Regions from separate parts of the Lachnospira intestinalis genome, predicted to be linked through region 2. Evidence: predicted binding sites of a transcription regulator. Region 2 holds the regulator's gene; each other region holds the start of a gene.
What was found. The regulator Rex, encoded in region 2, represses fermentation and respiration genes when NADH is low (regulators of the CRP and FNR family bind a similar motif). The targets are predictions, from matches to a motif close to ATTGTTAANTANTTAACAAT.
Positions count from the first base shown of each region.

Region 1: gap (type I glyceraldehyde-3-phosphate dehydrogenase) is a predicted target of Rex. The motif match lies at 1,124-1,143, and genes of this name have one in related genera.
Region 3: pflB (formate C-acetyltransferase) is a predicted target of Rex. The motif match lies at 3,040-3,059, and genes of this name have one in related genera.
Region 4: WMO37_RS07730 (NAD(P)H-dependent amine dehydrogenase family protein) is a predicted target of Rex. The motif match lies at 3,475-3,494, and genes of this name have one in related genera.

Region 1 covers NZ_JBBMFS010000015.1:43,137-47,535, forward strand. Annotated here, with positions in the region: gene gap (type I glyceraldehyde-3-phosphate dehydrogenase) at 60-1,088, opposite strand; gene WMO37_RS13470 (Na/Pi cotransporter family protein) at 1,255-2,898, opposite strand; gene WMO37_RS13475 (histidinol-phosphatase HisJ family protein) at 3,150-3,971, shown strand; gene WMO37_RS13480 (cysteine desulfurase family protein) at 3,979-4,399, opposite strand, start outside.
Region 2 covers NZ_JBBMFS010000001.1:175,347-179,745, reverse strand. Annotated here, with positions in the region: gene alr (alanine racemase) at 1-502, opposite strand, end outside; gene WMO37_RS00730 (NAD(P)H-hydrate dehydratase) at 565-2,133, opposite strand; gene WMO37_RS00725 (hypothetical protein) at 2,201-2,806, opposite strand; gene WMO37_RS00720 (redox-sensing transcriptional repressor Rex) at 2,834-3,475, opposite strand; gene WMO37_RS00715 (homocysteine S-methyltransferase family protein) at 3,689-4,399, opposite strand, start outside.
Region 3 covers NZ_JBBMFS010000004.1:180,250-184,648, forward strand. Annotated here, with positions in the region: gene WMO37_RS06465 (DUF8509 domain-containing protein) at 1-1,580, shown strand, start outside; gene WMO37_RS06470 (response regulator) at 1,598-2,899, shown strand; gene pflB (formate C-acetyltransferase) at 3,135-4,399, shown strand, end outside.
Region 4 covers NZ_JBBMFS010000005.1:166,089-170,487, reverse strand. Annotated here, with positions in the region: gene WMO37_RS07740 (FAD:protein FMN transferase) at 1-801, opposite strand, end outside; gene WMO37_RS07735 (hypothetical protein) at 1,127-2,098, opposite strand; gene WMO37_RS07730 (NAD(P)H-dependent amine dehydrogenase family protein) at 2,327-3,352, opposite strand; gene WMO37_RS07725 (MerR family transcriptional regulator) at 3,539-4,399, opposite strand.

The DNA.
Region 1 (4,399 bases), on a different contig from region 2:
AGAAAGAAGACTATAGCTTCATTCCCCGGCTTTCATTCCGGCACAAAGCCGAATTTATATTAGTTTAATTCAGCAAAATACTTGATTGTTCTTACCATCTGGCTTGTGTATGAATTTTCGTTATCATACCAAGAAACAACCTGAACCTGGCAGCCGCCGTTTGGAAGGTCATTTACCATTGTCTGAGTAGCATCAAATAATGAACCAAATCTCATACCAACGATATCGCTTGAAACGATAAGTTCTTCGTTGTAACCGAAGCTTTCTGTTGCAGCAGCCTTCATAGCAGCATTAACTTCATCAACAGTAACCTTCTTAGATACTACAGCGTTAAGAATTGTTGTAGAACCTGTAGGAGTAGGAACTCTCTGAGCAGCTCCGATAAGCTTTCCGTTTAATTCAGGGATAACAAGACCGATAGCCTTAGCAGCACCTGTTGAGTTAGGTACGATGTTGCATGCACCTGCTCTTGATCTTCTTAAATCGCCCTTTCTCTGTGGTCCGTCAAGAATCATCTGATCACCTGTGTAAGCGTGAATTGTGCACATGATACCTGATTCGATTGAAGCACAGTCATTAAGAGCCTTAGCCATAGGAGCTAAGCAGTTTGTTGTACAAGAAGCTGCTGAGATAATCTTATCATCTGCTGTTAATGTTTCATGGTTTACATTATAAACGATTGTCTTTAAATCATTACCGGCCGGAGCTGAGATAACAACCTTCTTAGCACCTGCATTGATATGAGCCTGAGCCTTTTCCTTAGATGTGTAGAAACCTGAGCATTCAAGAACTACATCTACATCAAGAGCTCCCCATGGGCAGTTGTTAGCATCTGGCTCTTTGTAAATCTTAATTGTCTTACCCTTTACTGTGATTGTACCAGCTTCGTCATCAGCTGTTACCTGGTTTTCTTCGCCGAAACCAACGTATCTTCCCTGTGATGAATCATACTTTAAAAGATGAGCTAACATCTTTGGGCTTGTTAAATCGTTAATAGCTACTACTTCGTATCCTTCTGCACCGAACATCTGTCTGAATGCAAGTCTACCGATACGTCCAAAACCATTAATCGCAACTTTTACTGACATAAAATCATTCCTCCTAAAATAGAATTTTTATTGAGTTTGTTAATAAATAATCAACTATGGTGTATTTTACCGAATTCATTCCAAAATATCAAGTATTAATTCCCTTTTTTTACAAATTACCGTCCATTTTCTATTATTTGTCCAAAAAAAACGGTAAATTTAAAAATTATTTAGCGGTATTTTCTTCTTGTATACAATCGACAATATTATTGGCGTGATCTGACATTCTTTCAAGATTAGAAAGAATATCTAAGAACACAACACCGTTTGACGGAATACAAAGCCCCGCGGACAAACGTTCGATATGTTTGTTGCGCAGTTCTTCTTCCAAATCATCGACCTCGTCTTCAATTCTCAGGACATTCTGAATTGCCTGACGGCTTCCGGTTCCTCTCGCCTTAACAGCTTCTTCAAAACAATGCACAACTTTATCCCACAGCTGATTAAGTTCCTGTGTTCCTTTTTCGGAAAAAATTATCTGATGTTCAATCTTATATTTTGCCAGCTCCGCAATATTTTCCGCATGGTCGGATACTCTTTCAATATCAATAATCGCATGGAACAGATTTTTAACCAGCAGATGCTGTTCCTGTGTGATTGATAAATTGTTGACCTTAATTAAAAAGTCTGTCAGATACTTTTCATATAAATCGACTTTATGTTCGATTTCATAGACCTTATCTACCATCGTCTGGTCATTTTTCTGTGTTGCCTCTGCCGCATATTTAATATTATCTAATGCCAGATTACCCATGGCAATCACTTCATTTTTAGCCGTTTCTACTGCAACGGACGGCTGACCTAACAGACGGGAATCAAAATGTCTTGCAATTTCTGCTGCAACGGCATCTTTGGCTTCCAGTTCCGCAAAATCGTCCTGCTTTTCGTTTTCACGCACAATCAGACCGGAAATTTTTACAAGCAGATTGGCAAACGGAAACATTACCAGTGTACATGTAATATTAAAGAATGTATGGAATACGGAAATTTCCACGCTTGTAATATTATGTGCCGCAAGTGCCGGATAAATACTGAACAGAATAAATCCGACGGTACCGAATAAAAGTGCCCCTGCAATATTAAATAAAATATGCATACAGGCTGCACGTTTTGCCGTTCTCGTTGTTCCGGCACTTGAAATCAGTGCAGTCACACAGGAACCGATATTCTGTCCCAGTGTAATATAAATTGCCGCATTGGTTGTTACCACTCCGTTTAAAGCCAGTGTCTGTAAAATCCCGACAGAGGCGGAGGAACTTTGTAAAACCGCGGTTACAATAATACCAATTAAAATACCTAAAAACGGATTGCTTCCCACAATCTGGAATGCCTGTGAGAAAATAGGCGCATCTGTATACGGTGCAATCGAAGAAGACATAAATGTCAGACCTTCAAACAGCAGACCGATTCCGACGATAATCTCTCCTGCATTTTTTACTTTATCCTTTTTTGAAAATAAAATAACAAATGCACCGATACCGATTAAAAACGGGGCATAAAATGACGGATTCATTACCTTCGCCGCATCCCCAAGCTGTCCTAAAGATACAATCCATGCGGTAATGGTCGTACCGATATTGGCACCCATAATAACACCAACTGCCTGAACCAGTGTCATCAGTCCTGCATTAACAAAACCAACAACCATAACCGTTGTTGCACCGCTGCTTTGAATAATCGCTGTGATAACGGCACCTACGATGATTGCCAGCAGCCGGTTACTTGTAAGATAACCCAATAATTTTTTCATCTTACCGCCGGCGGAACGCTGCATACCATCTGCCATTGTGTTCATACCGTAGAGGAACATTCCGATTCCTCCTGCAAATTCAAACAAACTGCTGATATACTCGATATTCACTTCTACTCCTGTCTGCACATTTTCTTTCGTAATGTAAAAAGTACGTGCTTTTTGTGTAAAATTTTTTTAACAATTCCTTTACATCATAACAATTGTCTGCTTAATTTTCAAGTTGAAATCTTACACTATTCTTCAAATTTATTTTATGATATACTAAAAGGACTATGATAAATGCCGTTATACGGCGGATTGGAGATATAATGCAAGGCTTTGAAAATTTATCGGACTGCCACTTACACTGCCATTTTTCTTCGGATTCTGAAGCTTCACCGGAATCTATGATAGATAACGCAGTCAGACTGGGGCTGTCTCACATCTGTTTTACAGACCACAATGACTATGATTACCCGAAAGAAGATGGAAAAACCGTCTTTTTGTTGGATTTAGATGCTTATTTAGAAAAAATATCTGTATTAAAGAAAATTTATAAAGATAAAATTGATGTCCGGATCGGTGTGGAACAGGGTCTGCAGCCGCATCTTTGTGAACAAATTAACAATTATGACCCTGCACACCGGCTGGATTTTATCATTGGATCAACACATTTAGTAGACGGAAGTGACCCTTATTATCCATCTTTTTGGGAACATCACTCACCAAAGGAAAGTATCTGTACTTATTTTGAAAATATTTACAAAAGTATCTGCTGCTGCGATAATTTTGACGTTTACGGACATTTAGACTACGTTGTCCGCTATGCACCTAAGAAAGATGCAGACTACCAGCCTGCGGATTACACGGACTTGCTGGATATGATTTTAAAAAAACTGATTGAAAACGGAAAAGGCATTGAAATCAATACAGCAGGACTTCGTTATGGTTTAAAAGAGGCAAATCCATGCTGTTTTATTTTGAAACGTTACCGCGAACTGGGCGGCGAAATCCTCACAACCGGTTCCGACGCCCATAAGCCGCAGGATATGGCATTTGCTTTTGATATTATTGTGGATTTACTCAAAGACTGCGGTTTTTCTTATTACACGCTTTTCCATCAGCGAAAGCCTGAATTTATCCGCCTTTAAAATATTTTCACAAAAAGTTCTGGTAATCCTCGGACTGTTCCCGCAATTGGGCAATATCATTTTTCAGGCAATTCACAACGTAATCAATTTCCTGGCGGGTGATTTCTTCATTAATGGTAAAACGGACTGTTGCGAAACTTAATTCATCCGGCAGTCCGATGGATTTTAATACGTGTGAAGGCATACCGGAGCCTGTAGAACAGGCAGAACCCGCCGATGCACAAATTCCCTGCTTATCCAGCATTACAATCAGCGTCCCGCCATCAACAAACTGAAAGCTGAAATTCATGTTTCCCGGAAGCCGCTTTCTGCTGTCCCCGTTTAAACGTGAAAAAGGAATCTCTGTAAGAACTCTGTGAATCATATAATCCCGCATCCGCATTTCATATTGTGTCCGCACCGGTTTATTTGCCATGGCAGTCTGCGCC
Region 2 (4,399 bases):
AATGTGTAAAAATGCCGTCTGCGGACAATTCCTTTAATGCCGTAATCTGCTTTACAATGGCAATACCATTCTCATCCGGTTCCAGTCCGATTCTTCGCATACCGGTATCAACTTTGATATGGCAGTGTGCCTGTTTTTTCTGCACCCTTGCAGCATCTGCAAGTAATTGTGCCGTTTCCACATCAAATACGGTTGCCGTAATTTCATGGGATACCAGAATATCAAACTCGTACGGATCTACATACCCCAGCACCAGAATCGGCTTTTTCACACCGTTTTCACGCAGATTGACTGCTTCATCAAGTGTTGCCACGGCATAGCCCGTTACTTTTTGCGCAACTGCTTTTGCCACTGCGACATCGCCGTGTCCGTAGCCGTCTGCCTTTACAACTGCAAGTGCGCCCGTATTTTCCTTTGTCAGTGCCATCAGATTATCAACATTTTTCACAATAGCATCTAAATTAATTTCTGCATATACTCTATAATACTTATTATTCTTCATTTTCCTTTTCCTCAGACTTATGTATTTGCTTCTTAGTATTATACAACAACTTCAAAAAATGTCTAGTTCTCTTTAAGCACATTTGCCACTGCATCTGCAATGTCCATGGCTTTCATGCCTGCATTGCCAAATCTGTCTGCTGCCGCATCGCCTGCCCTGCCATGCAGATAGACCCCCATGCAGATTTTTTCAAAAAATTCGTATGAAGCATTTTCTTTTCCGTTCTTCTGTGTCCGCCCGGCAAGCACGCTCCCTGCAAGAATCCCCGTGAGCGTATCGCCTGCGCCTGCCGTTGACATACCGGAGTTGCCAGAAGTATTAATATAAATGCGGCTGCCGTCCGATACGATTGTTGCCGCATCTTTTAAAACGCAGACTCCGCACAGTTTTTGTGCCAGCTCCTTTGCGGATTCACAGGACGTTTCTTTTAACTGAGCGATACTTTTGCCGGACAGTCTTGCTGCTTCCCCCATATGCGGCGTATACACGTACTGCTTGGAGCTGCCTTCATTCTCTGCAATCCCGCTTAACAGTTTTCTGTTTTCAGCAATGATGTTTAATGCGTCTGCATCCAGAAGCACCGGAAGCCTTTTTTCTCTTTTAGGCTGATAGGCTATCATCTCGGCTACAATTTCTTTTGCCGTATCTGATTTGGAAAGCCCCGGTCCTGCCACCACGCAGTCTGCCCAGTCCAGCTCCCCTGCAAGCTTTTCTTTTATATCTGCGGTATCTTTATATGTTACCATAACCGCTTCCGGCACATGCGTTAATACAACGGTACGGTTGTTTTCGTGTGTGAAAACCTTCACAAGTCCGCAGCCGGTACGGTATGCCGCCCTTGCAGAAAGTGCTGCCGCTCCCGCCATATTTTCAGAGCCTGCCACAATCAACAGTTTTCCGTAGCTGCCCTTATTCGTATCCGCCGGACGGTCAAAAAAAGCCGCAATGTCTGTATCTTCCATTGTAAATGCCGCCTGCTCCCAGATTTCTGGAATTGTGCGGACGTCGGCAAAACCGGCATTGGCAACACACAGTTCTCCTGCGTATATTCTTCCCGGATACAGGCACAGCCCACATTTTGCAAAGCCGAAGGTCACCGTCATGTCTGCCCTTACGGCACAGCCCATGACCTGTCCGTCCCCGGCATTAATTCCCGATGGCGTATCTACTGCCACAATCAGGCTTCCCGTATCCTTTGCCGCATTGATTTTTGCAATAATCTGTTCATATCTGCCTGTAATTGTTCTTGATAAACCGATGCCAAAAACAGCATCTATAATACAATTATATTCACCGGCAGGAATGTCGTTCACAAACACAATTCCCAGTTTCTGCAAAATCGCACACTGCCGATTTAACTCTTCTGTTCCTTTTCCTTCCTCTGCTGTCGTATACACCTCTGCCGAAATTCCACGTTCTGTCAGCTGGCGCGCCACCGCCATGCCGTCCGCACCGTTGTTGCCGCTTCCGCACACGCACAGCACCTTATCCGTCTTTTTAATCTTTTCAAGCACCGCCTCCGTCACACAAAGTGCCGCCCGCTCCATCAAAACCAGTGAAGGAATCCCCACCTCCTGAATCGAATACGTGTCAATCATTTTCATCTGCGCACCATTCATTAATTTCTTCATAAACACCCTCCTGCCCTGTAAAACAAAAAGCCGCCATACGGACTTCTTCCCGCACAGCAGCTTTCTTCTATTCGTCATTCTCATTCAACCGGTCTAATTCACTCATGATTTCAGGACCTAAAATCGCATGCATATAAGAATACATCTGCTCGTTCATATCCTCTTTGTCCTGCTTGACCAGTAAATTTTTCTTAAGTTTAATCCGCGTGTCTTCAATCCATGCTTCCAGCCGCTCCAGGTCTTTATTGTTGCGGTTGATTTTTTCATAACACATTTTGACTGTTTCATAAAAAAGATGCATGTTTGCTATGCGAAGTTTTTTAGGCACTTCGTCCGATTCATCTTCTAGCTGGGAGATTTTATCTCTTGCTTCATAAATCAGCCGCTGGCTTTCATCCATAATTTTCTGCTTTTTCGGATCTTCGTCATTCTGGTTCATATGATTAACAATGCCCCGGAACAATCCTTTTCTAATCTTTTTTACCTGAATCAGGTCTTCGTTGACCTGCCCCTGTTTTTTGAGCAGTTCATTGACACGTTTTTCCCAGTAACGGATTTCATCCGTTTTTACAGATTCCGGCACAAGTCTGTACCACCGTTGGTCAAGCGTTAAAATCGGCAGATTTTTCAAAGCCGCATTATCCTTCATTGCCTTATATGTAAGCTGTGCCATCCGCTATTCCCCCTTTGTAAATCTTTTCTACCGTCCTTCATTTGCAATGGTATACGAAAGGCGCATCAAGCTTTCTGATAAATGTACATTTTCAACAATGACTTCATCCGGAAGATTCAAATCTGTATGGGCAAAATTCCAGATTGCCTTAATTCCGGCATCTGCTACCAGCTTACCGACTTCTTTTGCTGCTTTTTTGGGAATCGTCAGTGCTACAATCTCGATTTCATTTCTCTTAATAAAATCAGAAACGGCATCCATCATCATCACCGGGATTCCACGGATTGTCTTTCCTTCCATCTCCGGATTGTTATCAAAGACTCCTTTAATCACAAATCCACGTTTTTCAAAGTCCTCATAATTGACAATTGCCTGACCTAAGTTACCCGCACCGATAATAATCATATTATGCGGGCGGTCAATTCCTAAAATTTTGGCAATTTCATCATAAAGATACTTCACATTATAACCGTAACCCTGCTGTCCAAAGCCGCCAAAATTGTTTAAATCCTGACGAATCTGTGAAGCGGTTACTTTCATCTTTGCACTTAATTCCTTTGAAGATATTCTCTGTACTCCGCTCTCATTCAGTTCGCCCAGATATCTGTAATATCGTGGCAGACGTCTGATTACCGCAGCTGATATCTTTTTTGTTTCTTCCATACTCATGTCACCATGCTTTCTTTTCAATGTATCTTCGGATACCAGGGTCAAAAGATCTGAACCCACATGAGCTTGCTCATATGTGGGTGAACGACCTTGGGACCCGCCCGCTATGAGCATAAAAGTGGGATGAAATCCCACGATATGCGAATAGCGGGCCGGATTGTGAGAGTGCGCAGCACGAAACAATCCGTGATTATTATAATATTTTTTATTATATCACCCCAGCACTCTTTTTGCAATATCTACGGATTCCTTGGCATCCTTTGCATAAAAGTCGGCATGAATTTCTTTGGCATATTCCGGTGTCAGAACCGCACCGCCTACCATAATTTTGCAATCCAGCTCATTTTCATGAAGCAGTTCAATCGTCTTTTTCATGGAAACGAGTGTCGTTGTCATCAGGGCAGAAAGTCCGACCAGCTTGACATCATTTTCACGGACTGCATCAACGACCGCCTGATATTCCACGTCTTTTCCGAGGTCAATCACGTCATAACCGTAATTTTCAAGCAGAACCTTTACAATATTTTTACCGATGTCGTGAATATCACCTTTGACAGTTGCAATGACGATTTTGCCTTTGCTGACCGGTGCGGCGTTACTCTGCACCATATGTTCACGAATGACTTCAAACGCCGCCTGTGCAACGGAAGCTGCCATAATCAGCTGCGGCAGGAACAGCGTTCCCTTTTCAAAGTCCTCGCCGATTTTATCCAGTGCCGGAATCAGCACTTCATTGACAATTACCATGGAGTCATTGTCTTTTAACAGTTCTCTTGTGAGGTTCGCACCCTCATTTTTTAAGCCTGCATAAACCGCATGGAATAACTGCTCTTTACAGTCACCTGCCGGTACAGCTGCCGTCTGTGCCCCCGCCGGTGCCGCACCTGTGCTTCCCGCTGCCGGTTTTGCCGCCGGATTGATTTT
Region 3 (4,399 bases), on a different contig from region 2:
GGGAAATGATAGCATATGAACATCTGATTACCGGTTCAAAGCTGGTAGCGGATATCAACAGTACCGCGTTAAAACTGGTGGATGTTTTAGGAAAGGCAGCACTTGGTATTCAGGACGATGAAGCCCAAAATAAAGCAGCAGACGACCTTTCGGATGGTGAAGATACGGCAGAAGAAGGCATGGATGAAAGTGCTTATGACTATGCACTGGTTGAGAGTGAACTGGCAAATTCCATGAAGCAGATTCTGGATTATTCCCAGATAGATGAAAAGGAAGCTTCCAGATTTACCCTCATGGTTTCACAGTATATGAATCTGCCGGACAGAAATACTTCGGACAACGATGTCAGAAAATTAAGAAAAGATATTGCAGAGCAGTTCTATCAGATTTATGAAAATGTTTTCTTACATTCATTAAAGGATACTTCTCTTAGCAGGGCAGTCGAATTATTCCTGAATTTTGGCTTTATGGATGAGAAGGAATTTGATAAAAAGGGATTGGCGGAACTGTATTATTTCAAGCCGGACTTATCGGGTACGGAATTTTCTATTTATACCGTATATGGCTGGCTGAAAGCAATATACGAGGGAAAAAGAGAACCGTCCAAAGATGAATTTGACCAGGATTATAAAGAAAACGTAAGAAAAGAAAAGGCAATGCACCATCTGTCGGCAGCAGAAGAAACAAAGATGCTGTCTGACCAGACAGCCAAAGTGCAGTTTGAAATCCGTAATATGTTTAAGGTTATCAATCGTCTGACAACGAATGAAATTACAATTTTCAGCCCGATTCTGACACAGAGGAAGTTCAGTAAGAGCATTCAGAAGTCGTTTCTGTCAGCAAAGAAGCTTTCCGAGGCGATGCGTGCGATTATGAAGGTGGATTATTCACTGTTCCACAGAGAGCAGATGTATTATGACCCGGAAAATAAAATCGATAATATTGTAGTCATGAAACAGGTTCTTCCGGACTTTATCCTGATGCCGAATGTCGGCAGCAGAGGTGTCATGTGGCAGGATATTTCGGAAAAGAAAAGAGATACACCGGCAAGATTTGTGCTTTCTGCATTTTTCAACGGCAATCTTGAAAACAGTCTGATTAACATGGCAGCAGTTTACCGCTGGGAAATCTGCCGTACTGTACAGGGCAATTACTGGAATGATGTCCGGGAACATTCTCTTACATCCGAGTACTGCGATTATGTACAGTTTTACCGAAAGAATAAAGATCTGACGGAAGAAGCCAAAGAAAAAATCAGGGCACAGTTTAAAAGCTGTCGTAACAGTTACCGTGAAATGTTTGCAAAGGATTATGACGTATGGGTTAAATACGAATCCCAGAACTCTATCCGATTAAATAAGGTTGTGAGAGGAATTCTTTATATGTACTGTCCGTTTGCGGCAGAATATCGGAAAAAGCTTGAATCGCAGCCAATCTTTAATGCGGCATCAGCACGGTTTAACAGAGAAAATACAAAGAAAGTACGTGAGTTAAAGACATTTAATTCCAACGTATTAAAAAGAGGCGGACAGGTTACTGAAGTGTTACAGAAGAATCTGGATTTTTATGAATTAGGATAAGAAGAAGGAGAAGACAAATGTTTAGTCAGTTATTTGGTGAATATCTGGTAAGTGAAGAAGTACTTACACCGGAGCAGTTAAGAGAAGTATTGGATGAACAGGCAACAGCAAAGGTCCGTCTGGGAACGATTGCGATTGCAAACGGATATATGACACAGAACGAAACGGAAGAAGTCAATCATTTACAGACACAGTATGACAGACGTTTCGGTGATATTGCGGTAGAAAGAGGCTATTTATCAGAACGGGAAGTGGATGAACTTCTGGAGCAGCAGGGTTGCGCATTTATGAAGTTTTTGCAGATTATGTTTGAGAAAAAATATATTACTGCCAGCGAACTGGATGAATATCTTGACAGCTTTCAGACATCCAAGGGCTTTTCAAAGTCCGAAATGGAAGCGTTAAAGGAAGATGATATTGACGGGATTGTACCGTTGTTTGCATTTTCTGCAAAACCGTATGTAACTGATATTGTGGCATTGATTTTGAGAAATCTGACAAGATTTGTTACACAGGATTACTATATCGGTTCAATTAAACGTGTGACAGAAATCCGGTATCAGAGTATTATCGGACAAAAAACATACGGTTCTCATGTTATTTATACAGCATTTGTGGCAGGGGAAAATGAAGATGGACTGCTTGCGCTTGCATCCGATTTTTCAAAGGAAGAACTGATACAGGCAGACAGCTATACATATGACACATTAAGCGAACTGGTTAATATGTGCCTTGGTCTGTTTGTAACGGCAATCAGCAAGGGTGAGTTATTTGTAGATATCGAACCGCCGTTTGTCTATGAAAACCAGACACTGACCGGGGACGGATATATTGTTCCGCTTTATGTCCATGGTAAAGAGACAGAAATTTTTATTGCTGTAGACAGTGATGTTCAAATCGGTGTAAAGCCGACATCTATTGATATTCAAAAATGTGCCGACAGTGAGGTAGCAGACGGTGTTAAAAAGGTCATGATTGTAGATGATTCTGCTTTTATCCGTAAGACATTAAGAAATATTCTTGAAGAAGCAGGCTATGGTATTGTCTGTGAGGCTGTAAACGGAGAAGAAGCCGTTCAGTTATATAAAGAGTATAAACCGGATATTGTTACAATGGATATTACGATGCCGGTTATGGACGGTGTTACGGCATTGGAAAAGATTAAAGCATACGATAATACAGCAGATGTCATTATGGTGACGTCAGCCGGACAGCAGAAGAAAGTGATTCAAGCATTAAAGCTGGGGGCATATGAATTCTGCATGAAGCCGCTGGATAAGGATGAATTGTTAAAAGTATTTAAAGAACTGAATGCATAAAATACATAAAAACGGGAATAATACAGGTATTGCAAAAGTATATTTTGTAGTGCCTGTATTTTAAAATTGTACTAAATTAAGAACTATGCAAAAGAGTATTGATTTTCTGATACATGAATGATATTATAATGCACGTAAGGATTGTTACAATATTGTCAAAGTTGCGATGAGCAATTTTTTTATTTAGCAATCAGTGTATACAATGTGCAGAGATTATGCAAGGAGGAATTCAAAAATGTTACAGAAGGAACAGTGGAATGGTTTCGAAGGTAGACTTTGGAAAGAAGAAATCAATGTAAGAGATTTCGTTCAGAACAACTACAAGCCATATGATGGTGATGAAAGTTTCCTTGAAGGTCCTACAGAAGCAACAAACAAGCTTTGGGGAAGACTTCAGGAATTACAGAAAGAAGAAAGAGCAAAGGGCGGCGTACTTGACATGGAAACAGAAGTTGTTGCCGGTCTTACAGCATATGGTCCTGGATATATAGATGAATCAATGAAAGACCTTGAAAAAGTTGTAGGTCTTCAGACAGATAAGCCATTAAAGAGAGCATTCATGCCTTACGGCGGTATCAAGATGGCAGAAGAATCTTGCAAGAACTACGGTTATGAACCAAATCCGGAATTACACAAGATTTTCACAGAATATCATAAGACTCACAATCAGGGTGTTTTCGATGCTTACACACCAGAGATGAGAAAGGCTCGTCACAGCCACATCATCACAGGTCTTCCGGATACTTATGGCCGTGGACGTATCGTAGGTGACTACAGAAGAGTTGCTCTTTACGGTATTGACTACCTTATGGAAGAAAAGAAGAAAGATCATGCAAACTGCGGATGCGGAACAATGACAGACGATGTTATCCGTTTAAGAGAAGAAATCTCTGATCAGTACAAGGCTTTAGCAGGCATGAAGAAGATGGCTGAAAGCTATGGTTATGATATTTCACAGCCAGCTAAGGATGCTAAGGAAGCTGTTCAGTGGTTATACTTTGGTTACCTTGCTGCTATCAAGACTCAGAACGGTGCTGCTATGTCAGTAGGTCGTGTATCTACATTCCTTGATATTTATATCGAAAGAGATCTTGAAGCTGGAAAGATTACAGAAAAAGAAGCTCAGGAATTAATCGATCATTTCGTTATGAAGTGTAGAATGGTTAAGTTCGCAAGAATTACATCATACAACGAATTATTCTCAGGTGACCCTACATGGGCTACTCTTGAAGTAGGTGGTACAGGTATTGACGGACGTTCAATGGTTACAAAGAACGACTACAGATTCCTTCACACACTTGAAAACATGGGACCTTCACCGGAACCAAACTTAACAGTACTTTACTCATCAAGACTTCCTGAAAACTTCAAGAAGTATGCTGCTAAGATTTCTGTTGATACATCTTCAATCCAGTATGAGAACGATGATGTTATGAAGGTTACATGGGGTGATGATTATTCAATCTGCTGCTGTGTATCTGCTACACAGACAGGTAAGGA
Region 4 (4,399 bases), on a different contig from region 2:
ACGCTCATATCCGCCGGATGTAATGACTGCTTGATCGCTGGTTTCCAGAATGCCAAGATACTGATTGCCTCCCTGCGGACTCTGAATGGCTACGCGCCATGCCGTACCGTCCGTTTTCGTGCCGAGTGTCTGCACATTGCCGCCGAGATTGACCATGCCGTGTTCAATGCCATATTCCTTAAAAATCTGCATGACACGGCTGGACGTATACCCCTTTGCAATACCGCCAAAATCAATCTGCGCATTATTTTTTAAGACCAGTTCGTGGGCCTTTAACGATGCATTTTCATAGGATACTCTTTTTAACGTTTCCTGTAATTCGTCCGCCTGCGGCACTTTGTAATTTTTCGTGGTAAATCCCCACAGCTCCATGACCGGATAGATTGTAATATCAAATGCACCGTCCGTCTTTCTTGAAATTTCAAGGGACTGCTCCACTAAATATGCTGTTTCGTCAGACACTGTAGCGCTTCCCTGCATATTGGCAGTTGTGACGTCACTGTCCGTATTTCCTACCGAAAACATCGCATCCAGTCTTTGAATCTCATGAATTGCTGCCGTCACGGCATCCTCTGCCTTTGCTCCGTATGCCGTCAATGACATGTAGGTATCCATTGCAAAAATATCGGATGAATATTTGTCATTTTCTGAAACACTTTCGCTCTGCACGCTGTCTGCTTTTTTGCCGCATGCCGTCATGCCTGCCGCCAGTATCACGCACATTGCGGCGACGGCTGTCCGTTTTAATATAATCGCTGCTTTTTTTCTTTTTGTATTTCTTTCATTTACGATTCTTCTCATAATAATCCTCACTTCTAAGCAACTTGTTGCGAAGCGGCGATGAGAAATTCGCACAGGCGATTTCTCATCTGCCATCATAACTATTTGTTTTTGCTCAGAAACAAATAGCTGTGTGAAAAATCAGCACATCAGTGTGATATTTCACACTAGTTTCTGTCCATTCTGGCCGTAGTTAGTCACGTAAAACTATATGCCACATAATTGGAATTGTCAAGCTGCTACATCGTGTCCAAAATCCACAAAAAAATACCGCATAAAGAGAATCGTTTTTGCTCTCTTTATGCGGCAGTTTTTCATTTATAATACGTTTACTTTCTCAGACTTCTTATGCCATTACCGGTGCTTTCTTTTGAATCACCGCTTCAACAGCATCTACACTGATTTCTGCAACATCGGCAATCTGTTCTAATGTATAACCTTTTTTATACATATTCAGAATGAACTTTTCACTCGTTTTCTCTGTTGCCCTTTTTGTTGCCCGTTCTTCAGCTCTTTCTTCGATTCCTGCACTCAGATTACACATAACTCTCACGTCCTCTCTTATTTCATTACTGACCGGGATATTATATTCATGTTCAATTATATCCAGTTTTTCCTGCTCTTTCAACCCGCTTGAAAGAAGTGTACCGATTAAACGGTGCAATTCGTACTTTTCATCATGCTCCGGTAATTCATCTGTAATACCAATCAGCACGATGTTGAGTAAATCCATATTTCCTTTCCAATCGTACGGCTCTAACATTTCATCTTTGATAAGGTGGATATGGCTCATGCTGTTTGAAGCCATGTTCATACAAATCCAGATACTGAATACCTGTTTTATATCGTCATAATTCGTATTGACAAAATCCCTCTCTTTCTGCGATGAAACAAGTCTGCTCACATAAAAGGCCGCTCGGTTTAATATCTGATATCCTGCCGGTTCGTCTTTTTGTGCTTCGATATTTACAATAATCTGTGAAAGACCGTTTTTCATGCGGACATAAAAGATAATATCAAATCTGACTAACCCTTCATTAATCTCGGTATTTTCTGTATTCAGCCCTATGATTCTCTGACCGGTCACATCTGTTTTTTCTGCATTAGTCAGACCCGGTTCAACGGGTACAATCCCAATCTTTGGCTCACCCTCAATGTACATTACTGCATCTTCCGGCTTCATTTCCTTAAACTCATCCACCGTCTTAACCAAAATGTGTGCCAAAATATTTTTTTGTGCCAGTATTCTTTTGACACGGGTATCATACTGCACCTTATCTCCCGCCGCACTGACTGCATTTGTTATTTCTGTATTCAAGGCATTCCCCTCCTTTTGTAACATTGTAAATCTGCAAAAGCCCCCTTTGCCTTAATACTATTATAAGCGGATATTTCTGTGGAATCAACTGGAATTTCTATTAAATATTTTGTTAATATCGCAAAAAAATACCGCATAAAGAGAATCTGTTCAGCTCTCTTTATGCGGGGATTTTATTTACAAACCATGTCTGCACAGTATTCTGTTATTCCAGTTTTAATATTTAAACTACAGATAGTATTCCATTGGATATGTCGGATAAGCGATTTCCTCCAGCTGATCCATCGTAACTAACCCTGCCGGAGCGCGCAGCACTGCCGGAATCCGGTTGACAATCGTTGCACAGGTATGCTCAACCGTTGCCGGTTTTACAACATGGAATTCCGTATCCGGTTCACCTGTAATCTTCCAGTCGCACATATCACCATCGTCCGGACCATAAACCTTGCCGATACACTGTGTTTCAATAACCGGTCCCTGGAATGTTTCGGTAGTTACAACTGCCGCCATACCGATACAGTTGCCTTTCGGTATCGTTGCATTCATGGTTGATGAGAACAAATCACTGTCATGGAAATACGGTACACATTTCTGTGTCTGGCTCTTAATCGTCCAGCCCATTTTTGATGCAAGTGCCTCATTGGAATTCCATACATAAGAAGGTTCAATCTCCTCCGGGTGTGCAATCTGTTTTTCAAATTCTTCCGATGTTAAGCCTACGCCGTGAGCTTTTGCAAGTGCCAGTCCGTAATCTTCTACGTTATAGCTGACTGCGCCTTCAATTTTTTCAATCTTGTGACAGCCGCCTGCTACCATGCCGACCATATTCACCCAGAAAATATCTTCCATGCCGCTTCCTACAAAAGTACAACCGTTTTTCTTGGCGGTAACATCTAAGATATTGGCACGAACCGGGTCTGTTGTCCAGCAGTACGTTGCTTCTTCACAGGTTGTAATCACACTGATTCCACGTGTCAGACATTTCATATAATGTGGAAAGCAGTCACTTACCAGACTAAACAGCGTTACAACGGCAATATCCGCATCCGTGTTGTCAAGCACTTCTTCCGCATTGTCGCTGATTAATACGCCGGTCTTTACACCCAGTCCCGCATAATCGCCGATATCCATGCCGACAATAGATGGATTACAGTCGATTGCACCGACAATCTGACAGCCGGTTTCATACAGATACCGCATTGTGTACTTGCTCATCTTGCCACAGCCATACTGAATTACTTTAATCTTCTCCATAACATCCTCCAATTCTACACCGCTTCCTTTTAAAATCTGTGTCCTGCGGTGCAAGGACAGTTTCAGACGAATCCTCATTCACGCTTTCGCTTTTCACTATTCAGCATATATTACGCGAACTGATTGTTAATTATTTAACTTTCCGTTGTATTCAGTATAATGTCTAATCTTAGATGAGCGTCAAGCCTATTTTTCCATTTTTACCGGCACCTGAAGCCGCAGATACATCGAGCGCTTGCGGCTGTCAAAGACGTTCATTTCCATAATTTCTTCGCAAATATAATCACCGCAGATTTGATAGCCGTGTTCGCGGCAGTACGCCAAAAGCTTTTTCGCACAGTCGCGTTCCTCATCAAAATCTTCCGTATAAATACATGCATACATGCCATTCTCGATTGTCTGCACACAGTCTTTCATCGGAAAATCGTCATCTACAAAGATAAAGATTTCTTCCGAATAAAAGGTCAGTTTTTCAAACAGCTCCCGCCGCATAATCGTCCCTGCATTGCAGTAATAAACCTGCGGAATATGAAATTCCATCAGCTTATTTTTTAACTGCTTTAAAATCAATTCGTACATATCAATGTTATAATCGTAAAAATTGGTATCCACACACATCGAGTAAATCGTCCTGTCCGGTATGTATTCCAGTGTAATCGTGCCGCTTTTCGGCGATTTCTTATACCGTTCAATGCTTGCAACCGTCCTGTCAATCGCCTGCATTTTAAATTTTAATTCCTGCATCTGGACAACCGTCTGTTCCTTTTTCTGCCGTAAAATCTGCTCAATCAGATTAATATCCTGTTTATCGAACAATTCTTTAATTTCTTTTAATTCCATGCCCAGTTCTTTCATGTACTGAATCATATCAAACCGGGCATTCTGCTTGATGTCATAATACCGGTAATGTGTTTCCTCGTCTGTGTAATACGGTGTCAGCAGTCCCATTGAATCATACAGCCGCAGTGTCGGTACAGTTGTGCGGTTGATTTTTGCCATTTCACCGATGCTGATATATCTGTCTTTTTTCTCCATATAATTTTTCAT